3 regions of the Ureibacillus thermosphaericus genome follow, and region 1 is predicted to be linked to each of the others. Evidence: predicted binding sites of a transcription regulator. Region 1 holds the regulator's gene; each other region holds the start of a gene.

What was found. Region 1 encodes CtsR, which represses protease genes until heat stress. Its sites were predicted from a motif close to ATGGTCAATAAAGGTCAAACA; they were not measured.
Region 2: the regulator CtsR is predicted to act here: its motif matches at 2,803-2,823, upstream of clpP (ATP-dependent Clp endopeptidase proteolytic subunit ClpP).
Region 3: the regulator CtsR is predicted to act here: its motif matches at 4,182-4,202, upstream of UtA1_RS06975 (ATP-dependent Clp protease ATP-binding subunit).

Annotation. Positions count from the first base shown of each region.
Region 1 covers NZ_AP018335.1:704,711-711,986, reverse strand. The annotation lists gene UtA1_RS03365 (ATP-dependent Clp protease ATP-binding subunit) at 1-1,280, opposite strand, end outside; gene UtA1_RS03360 (protein arginine kinase) at 1,270-2,370, opposite strand; gene UtA1_RS03355 (UvrB/UvrC motif-containing protein) at 2,367-2,921, opposite strand; gene UtA1_RS03350 (CtsR family transcriptional regulator) at 2,936-3,400, opposite strand; gene UtA1_RS03345 (DUF4870 domain-containing protein) at 3,613-3,918, opposite strand; gene UtA1_RS03340 (hypothetical protein) at 4,158-4,385, opposite strand; partial or broken gene UtA1_RS18020 (protoglobin domain-containing protein) at 4,537-5,040, shown strand; gene UtA1_RS18015 (methyl-accepting chemotaxis protein) at 5,062-5,853, shown strand; gene UtA1_RS03330 (acyl-CoA thioesterase) at 5,968-6,462, opposite strand; gene UtA1_RS03325 (aldehyde dehydrogenase family protein) at 6,563-7,276, opposite strand, start outside.
Region 2 covers NZ_AP018335.1:3,098,057-3,105,332, reverse strand. The annotation lists gene UtA1_RS15000 (gluconeogenesis factor YvcK family protein) at 1-433, shown strand, start outside; gene whiA (DNA-binding protein WhiA) at 467-1,414, shown strand; gene UtA1_RS14990 (HPr family phosphocarrier protein) at 1,507-1,764, shown strand; gene clpP (ATP-dependent Clp endopeptidase proteolytic subunit ClpP) at 2,118-2,708, opposite strand; tRNA gene UtA1_RS14980 (tRNA-Arg) at 3,050-3,121, shown strand; gene UtA1_RS14975 (ATP-grasp domain-containing protein) at 3,723-4,874, shown strand; gene UtA1_RS14970 (methyl-accepting chemotaxis protein) at 4,878-6,596, shown strand.
Region 3 covers NZ_AP018335.1:1,458,682-1,465,957, reverse strand. The annotation lists gene UtA1_RS06985 (beta-ketoacyl-ACP synthase III) at 1-869, opposite strand, end outside; gene UtA1_RS06980 (DUF2929 family protein) at 1,060-1,260, shown strand; gene UtA1_RS06975 (ATP-dependent Clp protease ATP-binding subunit) at 2,032-4,167, opposite strand; gene UtA1_RS06970 (Crp/Fnr family transcriptional regulator) at 4,347-5,054, shown strand; gene UtA1_RS06965 (metal-sulfur cluster assembly factor) at 5,578-5,892, opposite strand; gene UtA1_RS06960 (alpha/beta fold hydrolase) at 5,969-6,730, opposite strand; gene UtA1_RS06955 (Cof-type HAD-IIB family hydrolase) at 6,849-7,276, shown strand, end outside.

The DNA of each region.
Region 1 (7,276 bases):
TTCTCATTGCGCACATGTTCTAATTTTTCTTCAAGCGCTTTTAAATTTGGTGGCACTGTAAATGAGCGCAAACGCACTTTAGATCCGGCTTCATCAATCAAGTCAATGGCTTTATCTGGCAGGAAGCGGTCTGAAATGTAACGGTCAGATAATTTTGCCGCAGCTTCAATTGCTTCGTCGGTAATCTTTACTCGGTGATGCGCCTCGTAACGATCGCGAAGACCTTGAATAATTTGAATTGTTTCTTCCACAGTTGGTTCATCGACTTGAATCGGTTGGAATCTACGTTCTAAAGCTGCATCTTTTTCAATGTATTTACGATATTCATCTAGCGTAGTTGCACCGATACATTGTAATTCACCGCGAGCTAATGCCGGTTTTAAAATGTTCGAAGCGTCAATCGCACCTTCTGCACCACCAGCACCAATCAATGTATGAAGTTCATCAATGAATAAAATGACGTTACCCGCTTGGCGAATTTCATCCATTACTTTTTTCAGACGATCTTCAAATTCACCACGATATTTTGTACCTGCTACAACAGTACCCATATCAAGCGTCATTACACGCTTATCGCGCAATGTTTCCGGTACTTCATTATTAACGATTTGTTGAGCAAGTCCCTCAGCAATCGCTGTTTTACCTACACCAGGTTCACCAATTAATACCGGGTTATTTTTCGTGCGGCGAGATAACACTTCGATAACTCGTGTAATTTCTTTGCTACGTCCAATTACAGGGTCAAGGGAACCTTCACGGGCAATTGCAGTTAAATCTCGAGCCAGGCTATCAAGTGTTGGAGTGCTTACTGTTTGAGTTGGATTGGAATTTTGAGAAACATCGTTGTTACCGAGAAGCAATAAAACTTGTTGACGCGCTTTATTTAAGCTTACCCCAGCGTTCGCAAGCACTCGAGCTGCAACACCCTCACCTTCACGAATTAATGCAAGTAAAATGTGTTCTGTTCCGATGTAAGCATGACCCAGTTTTCGAGATTCATCTACGGATAGTTCAATAACTTTCTTAGCTCTTGGTGTATAGTGAACGATTGGTCCAACATCCTTCGTACCTTTTCCAACTAGTTCCTCGATACCTCGTTCAATCATCTCTGGGCTTACATCAATCGCTTCTAAAGCTTTTGCAGCAATGCCTCCACCTTCGCGAATTAGCCCGAGCAAGATATGTTCAGTTCCGATGGATTCATGCTTCCAACGAATGGCTTCTTCTTGCGCCAACTGTAACACTTTTTGAGCTCGTTGAGTAAAACGATTAAACATCATGTTTTTCCTCTCCTTTTTCCTTTAATTTCGAATTTCCATCGTTTAATTTTTCTCGTATTAATTTTGCTCGGAATACATCTCGCTCTCCTGGTTCCAAAGTTGTGCCTGCGTATTGTTGTACGAATCCTGGTTGAATCAGTATTGTGCATTCATTTAATACATGTTTTGAAACATTTTTAATTATGCCTAAATCTATGCCTAAGCGAACATTAGATAAACATGTTGCTGCTTCTTCACTTGTCATAATCCGCGCATGTTTCAAAGTACCAAAGGCACGGTGAATACGGTCCTCCAAAGCAACTTGGGATTGTTTTAATAGAGTTTGTCTTGCGTTTCGTTCTTGTTCAATGATTTGCATCACGACAGTTTGTAAATCATCAATTATTTCATCTTCTGCTTTACCGAGGGTTACTTGATTTGAAATTTGATACATGTTCCCTAGATTTTCACTGCCCTCACCGTAAATACCTCTCACGACCATGCCAAAACGAGCTAGCATTTGTGTTAATACTTTCATTTGCTTCATCATCGAAAGTCCTGGTAAATGCATCATCACAGATGCTCGTAAACCAGTTCCTACATTTGTAGGGCAACTCGTTAAATAGCCGAATTGGTTATTGAAGGCAATCGGTAAAAGTTTTTCAAGCTGACAATCTAATTTATTAGCCATTTCATAAGTTTCTATTAGTTGAAGTCCAGGGGATAAACATTGGATTCTTAAGTGGTCTTCTTCATTTACCATCACACTAATGGCTTCATCTTTTGAAATGATAACTGAAGCGAATTTTTCTCTATTGGCAAGCATCGGGCTAATGAGATGTTTTTCAACTAATACTTGACGTTGTAATACGGGCATTTCTTGAATTGTGAAATGAGAGAAATGGTGATTTCCGTTATTCAATTGGGAAAAAGCTTGCGTAACCATTTGATCAACCGTTTTCGCTTCTTCATCAGTAAATATTAATGGGAAACGGAAACCATCCAAGTTTCTCGCTAATCGAATCCGGGTGGAAATGACAATGTCATTTTCTTCACCGTCAACGCCCATCCAACTCGGTGCTTCCGCTTTTAAGAAATATTCAAGGTTCATGGTGTATCAACACCTCCCATCTCAAGCTTGCGTTCCAATGCTTTAATTTCATCTCTGAATTTCGCCGCATCTTCAAAACGTTCATCTTGTATAGCTAATTGCAGCTGTTCGCGTGCATGTTCAATTTGTTTTTTAATAATTCGGTTGTTATCCACTTTTTGTCCAGGCCTTTTTCCAGTATGTTTGGTTCCCGCTTGTATTTTTGCAAGTACTTGCGGAAGTTTTTCGCCAAAGGTTTCATAGCATTGTGGGCAACCCAATTTACCTTCATTTAAAAATTTACGAAAAGTAAATCCGCAAGCCGGACATGCATTTGTCTGGATGGATGGTTGAACAGCTCTTTCTTGTGTTTCATTTTTCCAAATAGGCATCCCAAACCAATTAGATAACAATTGATGGATTGGGATTTGTTCTTCTTTATGAAAGTCTAGGTTGAATGGATGAAATTGTGCTGCACATACTTCACAATAATGCTTCTCACTTTTATGGCCATTTATTATTTGTGTAACTGTAACGGTTGCTTTCCGTTGTTTACAGTGATCACAAATCATGACCCACCACCTCTTTATTTTTCATATTTTAAAGTTAGTAACATCGATGTTAAAATAGCGGCCCTCAATTCATCACGAGCTGGGAGTTGTAACTTTAACGTATTCCGGTCGATGGCAGCGAGCATTAACGTTGCCTCTCTGTAGGTTATAACGCCTTCGTCCAGCAGCCTATATATAATATCTTCAGCCATGTTTTGCGTGGCACCTTTTTCAATTTGTTTAATGATATTTTCAATCAGCTCAATTTTTGAACTTGGTTTCACACGAAAAATTCTTATATATCCACCGCCACCACGTTTGCTTTCAACAAGGTAGCCTCGTTCCACGGTGAATCGGGTATTAATAACGTAATTAATTTGCGAGGGGACGCATTGGAACATATCGGCTAATTCGCTGCGTTTAATTTCAATATGTCCTTTACCACCTAATTCGATAACTTGTTTTAAATACCCTTCAATTAAATCTGAAATATTTTTCATTATGATTACAACTTCACCTCGCTCTTTTTGACTTTGACTATCTTTGACTTTATTATATTTCCTTTTTTCCATATTTGCAACGATAAACCCTTGACCATTTTTATTGTAAAAAAATCGACAATACGTATGAAAGTACGCTTTGCCGATTTTTTATCAATATATTCATCTAAGCTGAAGAATACTCAGGAGTTTTACATTTACGAGAAATTATTTTATACCCAACGGCCAACAATTGGGTAATTCCAAGGTGTTTCTCGCAGCGCATTGAAAATACCGATAATTGGTACAACAAATGTCATAATTCCAAAGATAATTAAGAATGGAATACCGATTAAAAGAAAACTTAGTACGACAGAAATACCGATTAATACCCACATAACAAACTGGAAGAGCAATGCTTGAATCGATATTCGTTTAACACTTTCTTCACTGCTTATTAAGAAAAATAAAATTGGTACTAGAACTGGTGCAAAAAAAGCACTTGCGTGAATAATCACTTTAGCCCATTTTTCTTCCATATATTAGTTAACCCCCTTTAAGGTTATTGAAATTCTTGTTATATACATGTACGAATGATTTGATTAATAGTTTCAAAAACCTTGCGTGATTGATCATTGATTTTATTCTTTTGTCCGTTTCATATCTTTTCCACAATTTTCATTTTATAGTCAAAAAAATCTTTAGATACTACTAAATAATATGGTATTCTGTAAACAGAAAAACAGAAATGAAAAAAGCCCTCTCAAATTAGGAGGGCTTAATTACCATTCTTTTTATTATCTGTATGTTTAGAATCGATTTCATCAGGATGATCAGCAGGGAATAACCCGCGGGCAAAAAGACCTGAAAACAAGGTGGCACTAATGATAATTAAAATTTTATGATTTTTCGGTACCTCATCAAACATATTGTTTAACATTAATGTGGAAATAACTGCTACTGTCACCATGGACACAATAATATAAGCAAGCCTTCGCTGATTCATCTTAACAAACTTCCTTTACTAATTTAATAAAAAACAATACGAACTAATAAACTAATCGTATTTTACATTGTTTATAATAAAAATACAAATTCAGGAATTAAACTGTAATGGGTCAAACAATAAAAAAATTAAATTAGAATGGAGCATACATATGAGGTTTATACTTTATAACAAGGAAAACAAATCAAATTATAATCAATTTTTTGATGAAGAAAAACATATTCACGAAGTAGGAATAAACGTTTCTGCGAACCCTATTGTAGCCAAACAAATTGAAATGGTTCAGTTAACAAAAAAAGAATTAGCCATCCTTAAACAATTAAAACCACTTATTGAGAACTATATTCCAAAGATGGTTGATATTTTTTATGAAAACATTTCAATGAATAAACATTTAGTAGAATTAATTAATCAATACTCAACAATTGATCGATTGAAAATTACTTTAACAAAGCATTTACAAGATATTTTTGAAGGACAAATTGATAATCATTATTTAGAGAACCGAACTAGAATTGCCCTTGCTCATATCAAAATTGGATTATCATCTAAATGGTATATCGCTTCTTTCCAATCTTTAACAACAGCATTTACTCAGTTTATTAATAAGCTTGATATTTCTAAAGAAGAAGCAATTCTTGCCATCAATGCATTTTCTAAAATTATCAATTTAGAAATGCAACTTGTGATTGAAGCATACGAAATTGAGCAAGAACGATTACGTATGGAAAATGATCAAGTAAAACAATCATTATTAATCTCCATCCAAAACATTGCTGAAGATTTAAATGCCATGAATCAAGAAACGACAGCATCGATTCAAATGATTTCTGAACAATCACAAAATATCGCATCAGCCACATCACAAGGTTTAGATTTCGTTGCTGATACAGAGGAAAAATCTAACCAAGGGAAAGCACAATTAGCAAAACAGACAAACTTAATGAACACGATTTTAAACAGTGTAAATTTATTAGAAGAGTCCATGACAAACCTACGTTCTTCTTCTAAAAGCATTTCTGAAATTGTAAACTTAGTGACGAACATAGCGGATCAAACAAACTTACTTGCTTTAAATGCATCAATTGAAGCGGCTCGTGCGGGTGAACACGGAAAAGGATTTGCTGTCGTTGCAGAAGAAGTTCGAAAACTGGCTGAAGAAACGAAGAAAGCAGTACAAAATGTCTCTGGATTAATACAAGAAATGGAAGAAAACATTACGGATATGACGTCTAGTGTCAACAATGTAGATGAACAAGTACAATTAAGTGTACAAACTCAAGAGCACTTAGCAGAATCATTTGAACAAATTGCCCAAAAAGTTTCTGGGATACGCAATCAGTATGCTTCCACGTCAAAAGATATCGAAAATATTTCAAGCAATATTGCTAATTTAGTAGAAAGTTCAACTCTAATTTCAAAATCATCTGACACATTACTCAAAGTGGTAAATGATTTTTCCAAATGAGAGATAAAAAATACTAAATTTAGTAGTAAATTGTCCTTTTTGATGTATAAAAACCGCAGACATTAAAAGTGTCTACGGTTTTTTTATTTGAGGCGGTTTTTGTCCCAACCTAATTTACTTTTGAACGACGACCTCTTTTACTTTATTTCTTTTTTCTTTTCTTAATCTTTGTCTTTCTAACCCCGCTTTATATAACTTCTCCTCTTCCTCAGTCTCAGGGTAGATTGCTGGAATCGGTGTCGGTTTTCCACCCTTATCAATTGCTACCATCGTAACAAATGATTCGGTTGTCAATTTTTCTTCACCTGTTTTAACATTGCGAGACATAACACGCACATACACTTCCATTGATGTTCTTCCAGTGGATGTGACAATTGCTTCTAACTCCAACATATCTCCAACATATGCAGGGGAAACGAAATCTACTGAATCAAAAGAAGCGGTTACCACTTCTTTTTTCGTATGCTTCATACAAGCAATTGCCGCGATTTCATCAATATATGCTAGTATCTTCCCACCAAAAATGGATCCATACTGGTTCGTATCTGGGGGTAATACAAGTCGTGTTTGAGTTGAGCGTGATCTGCTCATCGGGTATGCAATACTCATTTGTTGTCCTCCTAATACATGGTGTGCTTTACCGAGAAGTTTGCAATTATTATGCAAACATAATATTAATTTCATACGGTTGAGTATTGCAACTTTTCTTTTAAAATTCTGTTTTAATCGTAATAAACTTTAATTCCGTCATTTCTTCAATAGCGTATTTTATTCCTTCGCGTCCATATCCACTATTTTTCACGCCACCATACGGCATGTTGTCTACACGGAATGTCGGGATATCGTTAATTACAACTGTACCCGCTTCCAATTCATCCGCCGCTTTTAAAGCATCCGTTAAAACATTTGTGTAAATGCCAGCATTTAAACCTAAATCGGAATCATTTACATATTTTATGGCTTCGTCTAATGTTTTATAAGGTACAATCGAAACAATTGGGGCAAATGTTTCTAAACACATAATTTTCATATCTGGTTTTACGTTCACCATCACAGTTGGTGTCATCGTACGTTCCGTAAATTCAGCTCCTGTCGCTACTTTAGCTCCTTGAGCCTTCGCTTCTTCAATCCACTCTTTCATGCGCTCAACTTCTTTCGGATGAATCATAGCGCTTAAATCTGTTGAAGGGTCAAATGGATTACCTAATTTTAATTTTTTCGTTTCTTTCACGAATGCCTCTGTAAATTGGTCGTAAATGGATTCATGAACAAAAATTCTCTGCAGGGAAATACATACTTGTCCAGAAAAGCCGAAAGCACCGCTTACCGTGCGAGAGATGATTTTCTCAAATGGCGTACTTGGTTCAATGATGACAGCTGCATTGGAACCTAATTCCAATGTAACTTTTCTCAATCCGACCTT
Region 2 (7,276 bases), 1.1 Mb from region 1:
AAATGCAGATTTGATACTAATCGGTCCTGGTAGTCTTTATACAAGCATCATACCGAATTTGATAGTGAAAGAAATCGGTGAAACTGTTGTACAATCGAAGGCTAGAAAAATTTACATTTGCAATTTAATGACGCAACAAGGGGAAACGAATCAATATAAAGCGGCTGATCATGTCAAAGCAATATATGAGCATGTCGGGAAACCGTTCTTAGATGCCATTTTAGTGAACAGCAATGATTTGCCATCCCTCATCAAAGCAAATTATAAAGAACAAAACGCTGAACCTGTTAAAGTTGATGTGGAAGAATTAGAAAAGCTCGGATTAGAAATAATTAAAAAAGATATCGCTACAATTAAAAACGGCGTTGTGCGACATGAAGGTGAAGCGATTGCAGAATGGTTACTCGATTACTCATTAAAAATAAAAAATTAGTATGAACGATTTACATAAGAGAGGGGGGCTTCGATGTCATTTGCTTCAGAAACGAAAAAAGAATTGACTCAAATTGAAGAGAGCGATCAATGTTTAAAAGCAGAAGTCTCTGCAATGATCCGCATGAATGGGACGCTCTCTTTTTCAAATAAACAACTTAGTTTAGATGTGCAAACAGAAAACGCTGCAATAGCTAGAAGAATTTATACGATTATTAAAAAGCTTTATCCGTATAATGTAGAATTGCTGGTTCGCAAAAAAATGAGATTAAAGAAAAATAATGTTTACATTTGTCGAATTCGTGAAGGTGCGCAAGAAATATTAAAAGACCTTGATATTTTACAAGGAGAGTTTCAATTAAATCATTCTATTTCCCAATCGTTATTGAAAACAGATGAGCAAAAAAGAGCCTACTTAAGAGGGGCTTTTTTAGCTGGTGGTTCTGTTAATAATCCAGAGACGTCATCGTATCATTTAGAAATTTATTCAATGTATAAAGAGCATAGTGAAGCGTTAGCCAATTTGATGAATGAATTTCAATTAAATGCGAAAACCATTGATCGTAAAAAAGGGCACATTACTTATTTAAAAGAAGCGGAAAAAATTTCAGATTTTCTTGGCTTAACTGGCGCATTTCAAGCGATGTTAAAGTTTGAAGATGTTCGTATTTTACGAGATATGCGTAATAGCGTAAATCGAATCGTGAATTGCGAAACAGCAAACTTAAATAAAACCATTGGTGCAGCATTAAGGCAAGTAGAAAACATAAAATTTATTGATCAAACAATTGGTATCGATAATTTGCCAGAAAAATTGCGAGAAGTCGCTAGGCTACGCATCGAACATCAAGATGTCACGTTAAAAGAATTAGGAGAAATGGTGTCGACGGGAACAGTCAGCAAGTCAGGAATCAATCATCGTTTAAGAAAGATTGATGAAATTGCCGAAAAGCTGCGCCGTGGCGAAAATGTAATAAAATAATAAAATTGAATTCACATTGTTCTTTTTAAATAATTTCGTTAAGATAGATATAAAATGAGATGAACGGTTTTAGAAAGGGTGTGAAAATGAAAATGGTTGAAACCACAGTGGAGGTTAAACTGAAGACCGGCTTGCAAGCTCGACAAGCGGCGTTGTTTGTTCAAGAGGCGAATCGTTATAAGGCAGATATTTTTCTGCAAAAAGATGATAAAAAAGTAAATGCAAAATCTATAATGGGAATCATGAGCTTAGCCATTGCAAGAGGTACAACAGTAAAATTAATCGCTGAGGGTAATGATGAAAATGAGGCAATTGAAGGATTATCTTCCTTCATCCAAAAAGAAGTTTGATTTATGAAAAAATTGAAAACGCTCGCAATTTTTCGAATTATTTCGAGAATTGTGAGTTTTTTTATTTTTAATTATTCAAACAAATTTTCAAGTGGGGAATATAACAAAGAATAGGGTTTTTTGAACGAAACGATATATTAGTATAAATTATGATGAATATTTGATATGTCGATTTGAGTAAAGACGGCAAGTAAACTTGTCGCATATGTTTTGTCGCAATTTATTAGTGACAAAACCTAGGGTTGAAAAAGGGCGAGGGCCTCGAGTTTGGCCTTGGAATCCAGCGAAAGAAAATCGACAAAATAAAAAATTATCACCCAATAATTATTGGGTGATAATTTTTATTTTCGTGATTATTTTTCCTCACTTGAAGAAATAATGTGGTCAATTAAACCGTATTCTTTAGCTTGTTCAGCTGTCATGAAGTTATCACGGTCTGTATCTTGCGCAATTTTTTCAATTGGTTGACCAGTATGATCAGCCAATAGTCTATTTAATTTATCACGTAAGAATAGAATGCGCTTAGCTGCAATTTCAATTTCAGTAGCTTGCCCTTGAGCACCGCCAAGTGGTTGGTGAATCATCACTTCTGCGTTAGGCAATGCATAACGTTTTCCTTTTGCACCTGCAGATAGGAGGAAAGCACCCATGGAAGCTGCCATACCGATACAAATTGTTTGTACATCTGGTTTAATATATTGCATTGTATCGTAGATTGCCATACCTGCAGTAATTGAACCACCTGGTGAGTTAATGTATAACGAAATATCTTTTTCTGGATCTTCTGCAGCTAAGAATAACAATTGTGCTACAATAGAGTTTGCTACATTATCATCAATTGGGCTTCCAAGTAATATAATTCGGTCTTTTAATAGGCGAGAATAAATATCGTAAGCACGCTCACCACGACTTGTTTGCTCAATAACTGTAGGAACTAAATTCATTATTACGTCCTCCTTAAACCAATAATTGATTTTCTTTATATTTCTACGTACCGAAACGGAAATTGTTTCAGCTTGTATGTTTATCATACACATATTAGTCAAGAATGGTCAAATATAAAGTAAGGGCAATTTATTGAATATACACAAATCCCAAATCATCTATAATAGAATAACTTTCTTCTTGCTAAATGGTTGAATTGTTATGAAGACCTGTGTATAATGATAAAGTCGTTAATATTCATAGACGAAACAGATTATTTACAACACAATGCATATTTATTATTATATGAAAAATAGTAATAAAATATGCAAATTTTGGGAAGACCTTTTATTTGATATGTGCCCTCGTGGTGTAATGGATAACACTCAAGATTCCGGTTCTTGCACTGGGGGTTCGATTCCCTCCGAGGGCGCTACAAACATCCGATGATATGACTGCGTTTGCAGTCTTTTTTATTTTTTGGATATCTGAAAATATCCGATAGAATTACCAATTTCTTAACCCCATCAACGTTTAGGTGCTTTAATTCCTTCTATTTTGTATCCACCTCCCCCCTTGATTATCACTTTATATGATCACAAGTAATGATTCCGTCCTCAATGCGTTCCAGTTGAGTAATTTTTACTGATTTCATTGATGAATTTTGGTACATAATTTGCTACTTACTATTACTTAGCAATAAGAGTCGGAGTATTTTATAGTAAAAAATTATGCTGTGAAACTTAATAAGCTCATTTATTTAACAATGAATAATAAATTTACCTAAAAAGTTAAAACTTCTTATTATTTTGACGATAAGAAAAATGGCCCATTCATCGCAACTTTTCCGTCATAGGAAGTAAGTCTCAATTCGTTTTATTTTGTTCAGCAATTGGATTGATTAGATGCCATATTAATGTATGCAGAACGAGAGGTAAAAGAGCCATCTGTCTAGTTTATCTTATTTTTGCATTTGAAACATTTTAACTTTATGGAAAGAAACAGAAACTCTGCTTTAAGAAAGGGGATTCAAAATGATTCTCATAAATGATCAAATTATTTCTCCAATTCTGGTCAAATCGTTGCAAGAACTTAATGTACCTGTTATTAAACAAGGTAACAGTTCGGAAATGCCAGATGGAGATTTTTTTTCTATCATTAACGAACACCAAAAGATATTGACAAACTCTGAAAGCTGCTTAGCATTGCTTGAATCTTATGCTCCTAATAGTGTTCAAAATCGTTGGTCAAAACAATTAAAAGATAAAGGGATGTTCCGTCAAATCCTTTCTAAAATGTACCCTGATTATTTTTATAAGGTAGTAAACCTGGATGAGCTTTTTAACATTCCGGTGGAGGAAATCCCTTTTCCCGTTGTAATTAAGCCAAGCAAAGGATATTCAAGCGTTGGAGTGTATAAAGTAAAAAGTGCAGATGAATGGCAGGATGCAATACATAAGTTAAGTGTAGATTTACTTGTTATAAAAAACATGTACGACAATGAAGTGATTAACGGAGAGAGCATTTTAATCGAGCAATGGGTATTTGGAGAAGAATATGCTGTTGACTGTTATTACGATCATAATGGTAATCCTGTGATTTTAAATATTTTTAAACATTTGTTTAAAGACGAATATGATACGTCAGATCGAATCTACTATACATCAAAACAAGTAATTCATGAAATCTACGATGACATATTGGCTTTTATGCATAAGTTTAGAGAAGTTGTTCCGTTGAAAAATTTTCCAATTCACTTTGAAGTGAGAAAAAATAATCATGGCATTATTCCAATTGAAATGAATCCGCTCAGATTTGCTGGGGCGGGAACGACAGATCTCGGATTTTATGCTTATGGCTGTAATGTGTATAAGCATTATTTTGAAGGAACTAGCCCTAACTGGGAAGAAGTGCTTCGCCAGATGGACCAAGGTATTTACGGTTTCTTCTGCGCGGAAATCCCTATGGACATTTCACAAAATCTTATAAAGCACATTGATCATCAATCATTCAAAGAACAGTTTAACCAAATTTTGGAATATCGAGAAATACAAGCAACAAATGATAGAACGTTTGCTGTTGTGTTCTTCAAAAACGAAACAATGGAAGAACTTTATCAATTACTGCAAATGGATATACGGCCATTTATTGCATTAAAGGAAATGGAACATTCGAGGGAGAGATAAGGAATGAGAGAAATAACTCTGAAAAAATCGATAAAAACCCAATTAATTGTTAGTTTCTTATTTCCGTTTCTTATATTTTCAATGATTCTTTTCGGGTTTGTTAAATATGTATCAGATTACATTATTCAAGAACATGTGATTCCACAATTTGATGAACTGTTAAAAGAAAATGGGCAATTATTGGCACTGTCGATTGATCCGGATTTAATCAAGAATACGATGGAATCCCCGGAAAAATACGGGATGCAGCTGAAGCGGAAATTAGATTCATTTTTTGAAGGGAAAAAGGGAATCGAATATGTATATGTATTGTCCAGAAAAAATGGAAAGGATGTCATTGTCGCTTTAAATGACAGTGACGATTTTATGGTTGAGTCTCCGTTTACGGGGGATCAAAAAACATCCTTTGAAGAAAAAGAGACGGTTCTGAGTCCGATTTACAGAGATAAATGGGGCGTTCATAAATCATTTTTCCTTCCTTTAGAGGATGATGGTGTGGAAGCCATTTTTGGAATCGATATGAGCGCTCAATTTATAGACCAGTTAGAAAAGCGGATAATGACTGTTTCGCTTATTGTAACAGCTGTTATGATTGTTATTGGAATCTTATTGGCTTTATTTATTGGAAATCGGATTTCTAAACCGCTTAATAGTTTGGTGCAATATGCGAAAACCTTTTCTACCGGAGATCTTAGCCAATCGATAAATATTAATCGCCAAGATGAAATAGGAATTTTGGCAAACAGCTTTGAAGAAATGAGAAAAAATTTGAGTCACATCATTGACAATGTCAAAGAGAAATCGGAAGGCATCCATCTTACCAGTCAAACTCTATCGGAGTCCTTTGAAGAATTGGATCAGGCTTCTAAGCAGATTGCGACAAGTACAGATGAAGAGGCGAAAGGGGCCGAAGAAAGAGCCAACCATATTGAACGGATTTCCAATATGATATCGGAAATATCCTCATCGATATCCAATGTAGATGAACAAACGAAGGTGATTAAAAACCTGACGGATCAAACGAGTCAGCAAGCGGAAAAAGGAAATGTCCAAGTTGAAATCATCACCGAACAAATGAACAAAATCAAACAAAATGGCATGGTAAGTAAAGAGAACTTGTCTAATCTGGGGAAAAAATTAGAACATATTAATGAAATTATTAAGATTATCCAGGAAATTTCATCACAAATCCATCTTCTTTCTTTAAATGCATCCATTGAAGCGGCACGTGCCGGAGAGGCGGGCAAAGGATTTTCGGTGGTTGCCCAGGAAGTCCAAAAACTTGCTAATCAAACGGATGGATCGATCAAAACCATATCGAAAGCGATCGTTGAAATTAATGAACAGGCGAATCTCGTGCTGAATTTGAACCAGCAAGATTATGAAGATATTGTAAAAGGTGTTGAGATTGTCGAGGATAATGGGCGATTATTCAATTCAATCTTTGAGTCGGTGGAGCAATTGGCAAAAGGAATTGATACGATAGTGAAAAGTACGGAAGATTTGGATCAAGCATCCGACAAAATTTTAATGTCCATTCAAGAAATTTCGGCCATTTCAGAACAGGGAGTGGCTGCGACTCAAGAAATTTCTGCTTCTGCTGTTCAACAAAACAACACAATTGATTACTTAAAACAACAAAATTCAGATCTAAAACTATTGGCTGACAACCTTCAAGATATGATTAAGCAATTTAAGACAAGTGAAACTGCAACAAAATAAAATGAAACTTTTTCAGGAGATTTCTTTATATTCCATTAGTGGAGATGCTCTTACTTCTGAAGACTTTGATTCTTTTAACTTTATATTATATGGAATGTGTAGTTGGCGATGTTGAACAACAAAAGCGGCCAGATTAAAAACTATGGTAGATTCAACAGAAAATACTACTGATGATGAAAAAGTTAAAACAATTTCGAGGATGAAATTGGGCATGACACTTTATTTGATAAAACATAAATATAGATGTTGTTCCAAACGACCAGGACAATAAGCCTACTTTTTTAAGTAGGCTTATTGTGCAAAAAGAAGGCGGAGAGACCTCCGCCTTCATGGATTTACGCACTGAAAATAATTATGTACAGACATAAATTTAACAACTGAAAAGCATTGAAATATCGATACGTTTAGGTGCATGGTTATTATTCCTTCGAGGGTGCCATTTTACTTGCTAGCAAGTAAATAAGTTGTACTCTATAGTTTAACAGCCTAAAGATAGATGTGTGGAATAAAATGGAAAGTGAACATTTCATTTTATCCCTTATTCATTTTTTTAATCAATTTTTTTAAATAACTTTTTTCATAAAATTTAATATTCATTCAATAAGATTCCCCCTTCCTCATCTAGCGATTTCGCTTAGGTATGGAGGGGTTTTTTGGGTGTGTAGGGTATTTTTATACAA
Region 3 (7,276 bases), 750 kb from region 1:
TCATCATCTTTAATTTTTCCTTCATCCAGCTCATCTTTTAAAGCGATACCGATTGAGGAAGAAGAGGTATTGCCATATTTATGAATGCGTTTTGATAATTTATCTTCTTCCAATTCCAATCTTTCTCTCGCTGCTTCCATAATGCGGATATTCGCTTGGTGCGGAACTAGGAAATCAACATCTTCTTTTGACAATCCTGCCTTTTCAAGAACGGACAATGCTGTTGCACCCATTTGACGCACTGCAAATTTGAAAACTTCGCGGCCGTTCATATAAATGAAATTATCATCGTTCATATTCAAGTATTTTCCGCCAGTGCCATCAGCGCCTAATTCAAAGGCCAAAATCCCTCTTCCTTCAGATACTTTACCAACGATAGCAGCACTTGCACCGTCGCCAAAAAGGACAGCTGTATTGCGGTCTTTCCAATCCGTGATTTTTGATAATTTTTCAACACCAACAACTAATACATAGTCATAGCTGTTGCTTTCTACATACAATTTCGCTGTTGCAAGGGCATAAATAAACCCAGAGCAGGCAGCTGAAATGTCCATTGCAGCCGCATTGCTAGCTCCTAATCGTTCTTGAAGTTGACATGCAACGCTTGGAAAAGCTCGGTCCGGCGTAACCGTTGCTACTAAAATCAATCCAATCTGTTCTGGTGAAATCCCAGAGTTTTCAAGAGCTTCTTTTGCCGCTACAAATGCCATATCTGAGGAATCTTCATCTTCACGAGCAATTCTTCTTTCTTGAATTCCTGTACGCGTACGAATCCATTCATCATTTGTATCTAAAACTTTCTCTAAATCAAAATTTGTGACAATCTTTTCAGGAACATATTTTCCTAATCCTAGAATTCCTGCATTCATGGTATTTAACCCCCAATTTAATACTTACGATTAGTAGTTGGTCTTAATTATAGACCATAATAATGAAATTCACAACAGAAAAATTTGTTTCTACGAAAAGTTTATTGTTCATTTTTGTCGTACTATGTTATGATTATTAAGATGAGCAAAGTATATACTAGTAATTAAAGTTCGATAGAGGTGAAACGAAATGCAATATATTATGTCATTCATTTGGGGAATTTTGTTAATTTCTATGTTAAGCTACGTAGTTGGTTCTATTTTAGGAATTACAGTTTTTGACTTTGTTACAACTTTAGTAGTTGCTGTTATTTTCACAGTACTCGTTTGGGTTGTAGCTGCGATTATTCCTAGCGAATCTCCAAAAGAACTTAAAGCAGATCAACAATAATCTATTCAACAGCTTTGACAAGCACAAAAAAATTAACGAATGGGACTCCTAACTTTCCCATTCGTTTTTTATTTTTCTAACTATTAATTTATGCAATTATCGGTATAGGTATTCGCTTGAACATAATAGCCAAGGAATAGATAAACAGGTGGATACTTCCAAGATTTGAGTATATTGGTCAATATCGAACTCATAATAGTCAACCTGAAGTGGATATTAGACATTCTATGGAACTTATTAGTCAAACAATCAAAATGAGAGGCTGCGATTTACTTTATTAGTCAAAATCGAACTGATAATAGTCAACTTGGGGAAGATATTAGTCATTCTTTGGAACTTATTAGCCAAGCAAACAAAATGGGGGGACAGAGATTTACTTTATTAGTCAAAATTGAACTGATATTAGTCAACCTAAGGAAGATATTAGTCAATCTGTGGAATTTATTAGCCAAGCAAACAAAATGGGAGAACTGTGATTTGCTTTATTAGTCAAAATCGAACTGATATTAGTCAACCTCAGGAAGATATTAGTCAAACTTAAGAACTTATTAGCCAAGCAAATAAAATGAGGGAACTATGATTTGCTTTATTAACCAACTCGAACTGATATTAGTCAACCTGAGGAAGATATTAGTCAAACTTAAGAACTTATTAGCCAAACAATCAAAATGAGAAGCTTAGATTTGCTTTATTAATCAAAATCCATTTTATTTTCGCCTATTTTAAAAAAACGGCTGAGCAAAAAGAGCTCTAGCCGTTTTCACACGTACTTCATTCGCCTTTTGCTACTACTAATTGACCTTCTAGTAATGAAACCCTCATCATCTCGCCTGGAAGAATTTCTCCCTTTAACAACTCTCTTGCCACAGCCGTTTCAACATGTCGTTGCACAAATCGTTTTAATGGTCTTGCACCAAATTGTGGGTCAATACCGTTTTCTACAACCCAATTTACCACTTCATCATCCACGATTAGCGTAATTTCATTTTCAGCTACTCGTTGTTGCAATTGTTTAATGTATTTCCAGGCGATTGTAGTAAAGTGTTCATCCGTCAATGCATGGAATAAAATAATATCGTCTATCCGGTTTAACAATTCTGGCTTGAAATGTTTTCGAAGTTCTCTCATTACAACATTTTCAACCTCTTCGTCAACATGAGAGCCTGCTTCCAATAAATACTGAGAACCGATATTGGATGTCATAATGATAACCGTATTCGTAAAGTTTACAAGACGCCCTTGGCTATCCGTAATCCGACCATCATCTAAAATTTGAAGCAAAATATTCGCCACATCTGGATGGGCTTTTTCAATTTCATCTAATAAAATAACAGAATATGGATTGCGACGTACCGCTTCTGTCAATTGTCCGCCCTCTTCATAGCCAACATACCCTGGAGGTGCACCAACTAATCGTGATACACTATGTTTTTCCATATATTCGCTCATATCAATGCGAATAAAATGATCTTCTGAATCAAATAATTGTGCGGCCAATGCTTTTGCAAGCTCCGTTTTCCCTACTCCAGTTGGACCAAGGAAAATGAAGGAACCGATTGGACGGTAAGGATCTTTAATGCCAGCACGTGCACGCCATACAGCTTCTGTTACGAGTTTCACCGCTTCATCTTGACCAACGACTCTTTCATGGAGAGTATCTTTTAAACGCAATAATTTTTCCCGTTCACCTTCCACTAATTTTGTAACTGGAATTCCAGTCCATCGAGAAACAATTGTTGCAATTTCTTCTGCTGTAACTTCTTCTCTTAAAATCCGATTTTCTGAAGCATTGGCTAAAGTTTTTTCTAATTGTTTGATTTCTTTTTCCACAGCAGGAATTTTTCCGTATTGGAGTTCCGCCAATTTATTCAAATCTTGCCTGCTCTGTGCATCTTCAAACTGACGGCGGTACTCATCCAATAATGCCCTTTTTGTTTGCAGTTGCTCCAAACCTTCTTTTTCGAATTGCCATTTCTTTTTTAATTCTTTTTGTTCATCTTTTAGTTGTTGTAATTCTATTCTAAGGGCTTCTAAACGTTTTTTACTCGCCTCGTCCTTTTCTTTCATTAACGCCTGCTCTTCTATTTCCAGTTGCATCACGCGGCGAGTCACATCATCCAATTCTTGGGGCATGGAATCGATTTCCGTACGAATCATTGCGCAAGCTTCATCAATTAAATCAATGGCTTTGTCCGGTAAAAAGCGATCTGTAATATAGCGATTGGCAAGCTGAGAAGCAGCTATTATCGCACGGTCATGAATTCTTACTCCATGATGCAATTCAAAACGTTCTTTTAAGCCCCTCAATATCGAAATCGTATCTTCAACAGAAGGTTCTCTCACCATCACTTGTTGAAATCTTCGTTCTAAAGCTGGATCTTTTTCAATATATTTACGATATTCATCTAACGTAGTCGCCCCGATACAATGAAGTTCACCACGAGCAAGCATTGGCTTCAAAATATTCCCAGCATCCATTGAACCTTCTGCTCTACCTGCACCAACAATCGTATGAATCTCATCAATAAATAAAATAATGCGCCCATCTGATTCTCGAATTTCTTTTAATACGCTTTTTAAACGTTCCTCGAATTGACCACGGAAACTAGCTCCAGCAATCAATGAACTCATATCCAATTCCCAAAGAATGCAATCTTTCAATCCTTCTGGCACATCTTTACGAACAATTCGTTGAGCCAGCCCTTCAACGATTGCGGTTTTCCCAACGCCAGGTTCTCCAATTAACACTGGATTGTTTTTCGTTTTTCTGGATAAAATACGAATCACATTTCGAATTTCCTCGTCGCGACCAATAACAGGATCAATTTTCCCTTTTTTTACTTCTTCATTTAAATTGCGACCAAATTTTTCTAATGCACTTCGATTATCTTCCTGTTGTAATTGCATCCAATCACCTCTTACGTTTGACCTTCTTTGACTAACTTGATTATAAGATTACGATTATGGAAATGCAAAAAATATCTCCAAAATTATTCAAAAAAAAGTAGATTAATGTGGTATTATATATATAGGTTTAAATGTGTGTCGTTGAATGGAACCGACAAATTAACATCATTATTAAGGATGTGATGAATAGCATGGTCTTAGTCGATATGGTTCCTATGAATTTTAATTCGCTATTTGCAGAACATGGTCTGTTATTGAAAATAGATAAAGGAAATCAAATCTTCCAGGAAGGTGAAAATGCAGAAGAACTTTATCTTATTCAAAAAGGAGCCGTACAATTAAGCAAAGAAACAGAAAGCGGTAAAGAATTGACTCTAAGAATTTGCGGTCCTAACTCCATGATCGGTGAATGTTCTGTTTTTGGTCCTCCTATCAATCATACAATGACTGCTAAAGCAATGATGAATACTGAACTTTTGTCCATGAAAAAAGATTCATTAGAAATGCTTTTAACTGAGCAACCGACATTAATGATTGAATATATTAAATGGCTACAAAATGAACATCTGAAAACCCAAAGTATTTTACGGGATTTAGTGATGCACGGTAAAAAAGGAGCTCTTTACTCAACCCTCATTCGACTTGCCAATACTTACGGCAAATTGAATGAAAACAACGATCTTTACATTGATTTCAATTTAACGAATTCGGATCTTGCCAATCTTTGCTCCACAAGTCGAGAAATGGTGAATCGTATGCTGAATGATCTAAAAAAACAAGGAGTTATTTCATTTGATAAAAGCATCATTACCATTCACAATTTAGAGTATTTGAAGAAAGAAATATGTTGCGAAAACTGTCCGCTATCCGTTTGCCGCATTGATTAATCAAATTAGAGGGACTGTGAAATAGACAGTCCTTTTTTTATATATTTGGATAATATCCAGACAAGTTAATATCTTTTCCGCACAAGTTGATACACTATTTGCACAAGCTGAATCCTTATCTACACTAGTTGATACGCTATCCGCACGAGGCTAAAACCTATACACACAAGTAAACACTTTATCCGTACAAAGTAATTCCTCGTCCTCTCAAGTTGATACACTATCCACACAAGATTGAATCTATACACAAGTAAAACACTTTATCCGCACAAAATGTTTCCTCATACACACAGGATTATCTACACAAGTTTTAATCATATCCGCACAATTTTAATCCTTCCTACTAAGTATTAACCAATCCAAAAAAAGAGCGAATTAGAAAACCCATTGTTTTTCCAATTCGCTCTTTTTCATTTCATAAGGTGTCGGAAATGCCTAATTCGTACTCATCTTTTGATTATTAGTTTATCCAAATTATATAAAGAAATGCATATATTAAATTATTATGATTGCCCCAGTTGTATTAGCGTATTCCTAGAGCCATTTTTGCGTAACGGGACATCATATCTTTATTCCACGGTGGATTCCAAACAATATTGACATCTACATCTTTTACTTCAGGCAATTCGCTTAATACCGTTTTGATTTGATCAACAATGACAGGACCAAGTGGACATCCTAGAGAAGTTAATGTCATTGTAATTTTACATACTCCTTCATCATCCATATCCACATCATATACTAAACCTAAGTTGACAATATCTATACCTAACTCAGGGTCAATGACGTTTTCCAAAGCGCCAAGAATACTTTCTTTCATATCCGCATCCATTGCCATCTCTCATTGCTCCTTTCGTCCAAAATGATAACCATTCTCAATCATCATACTATACAATCGACAAAATTACAAAAATTTAATTTCCTGTTAAATGCTTCGCGAGGAAATCAGTCACAGCTAATACACCGCTGCGATTCACTTTATGTCCTTGATTTTCATCCACTATAAATTGCAAATTCTCTTGTTGCTGATAGTATGGACGTATTGATTCATAAAAATGTAGAGCATTCTCAATTGGTACTGTTTTATCTTTTTTGCCATGCCAGAAAATCACAGGACGGTTGTTTAATTGTTCTGGTGTTTTTGTTATATCATATTCAGAAAGCATATTATGTATCTGTTCGATTTGTTCATCACTAAAAGGAAGTTTTGCTCCTAACTTTTCAAATTCTTTCAATTGGTAATCTGCAAATGCAATATATCCTGGAGCACCCATACATACCCCAGCCGCATCAATCCAATTATATTTCTTTAAACAGCCGCATGTAACAATTCCACCCATACTTGTACCCGCAATACCTATTTTCGTTGGTTGGAATCGAGACTGTATTTCATTGTATATCTTGCCAACGTCTTGTATAGAATTCACTACGATGCTCCAAAACTTTAAGTTCATTTTTTCTTCCGATATTTGCTCACTTCTTCCACCATGAAATAGAGCATCAGGCAAAATGACACGAATCCCTTTTTTCACTAATTGATAAGCATAATGTAAATTGTGCTCTTTCGCACTTAAAAATCCATGTAAAAAAATAACAATAGGTGAATACTCATTCATTTCTTCGGTATAACAATGGATGAGCGGAATATCTTCCCATAATTCATCATTTATTATCATTACATTCACTCCTCAAAGGCTATCTCTTGTTATGTTAACAAAAAATATCAATAGAGACAAAATTTTGACGTACACGTAATGTCACGATAAAATCGAAAGAACAGAAAGGGGACTTTCTATGAAACAACATTTAATTGTATTAGACTTGGATGGTACTTTATTAACGGACAATCATGTGATTTCTCCAAAAACAAAACAAATATTAATGAAAGCAAAAGAAGCTGGACATCAAATTATGATTGCCACAGGAAGACCATTCCGTGCAAGCAATATTTATTATGAAGAATTGGGATTAACTACTCCGATTGTCAATTTCAACGGAGCTTATATACACCATCCGAAAAACCCATCTTGGCAAGCAATCCATTCCCCAATTGATATGAAAGTTGTACATGATGTCATTGACTCAGTAGATAAATATCAATACGAAAACTTAATTGCTGAAGTGATTGATGATGTTTATATTCATGTGGAAGATGCAACGATGATGGATATTTTCAAAATGGGTGACCCAAAAGTAAAGATTGGAAATTTACGTGGAAACTT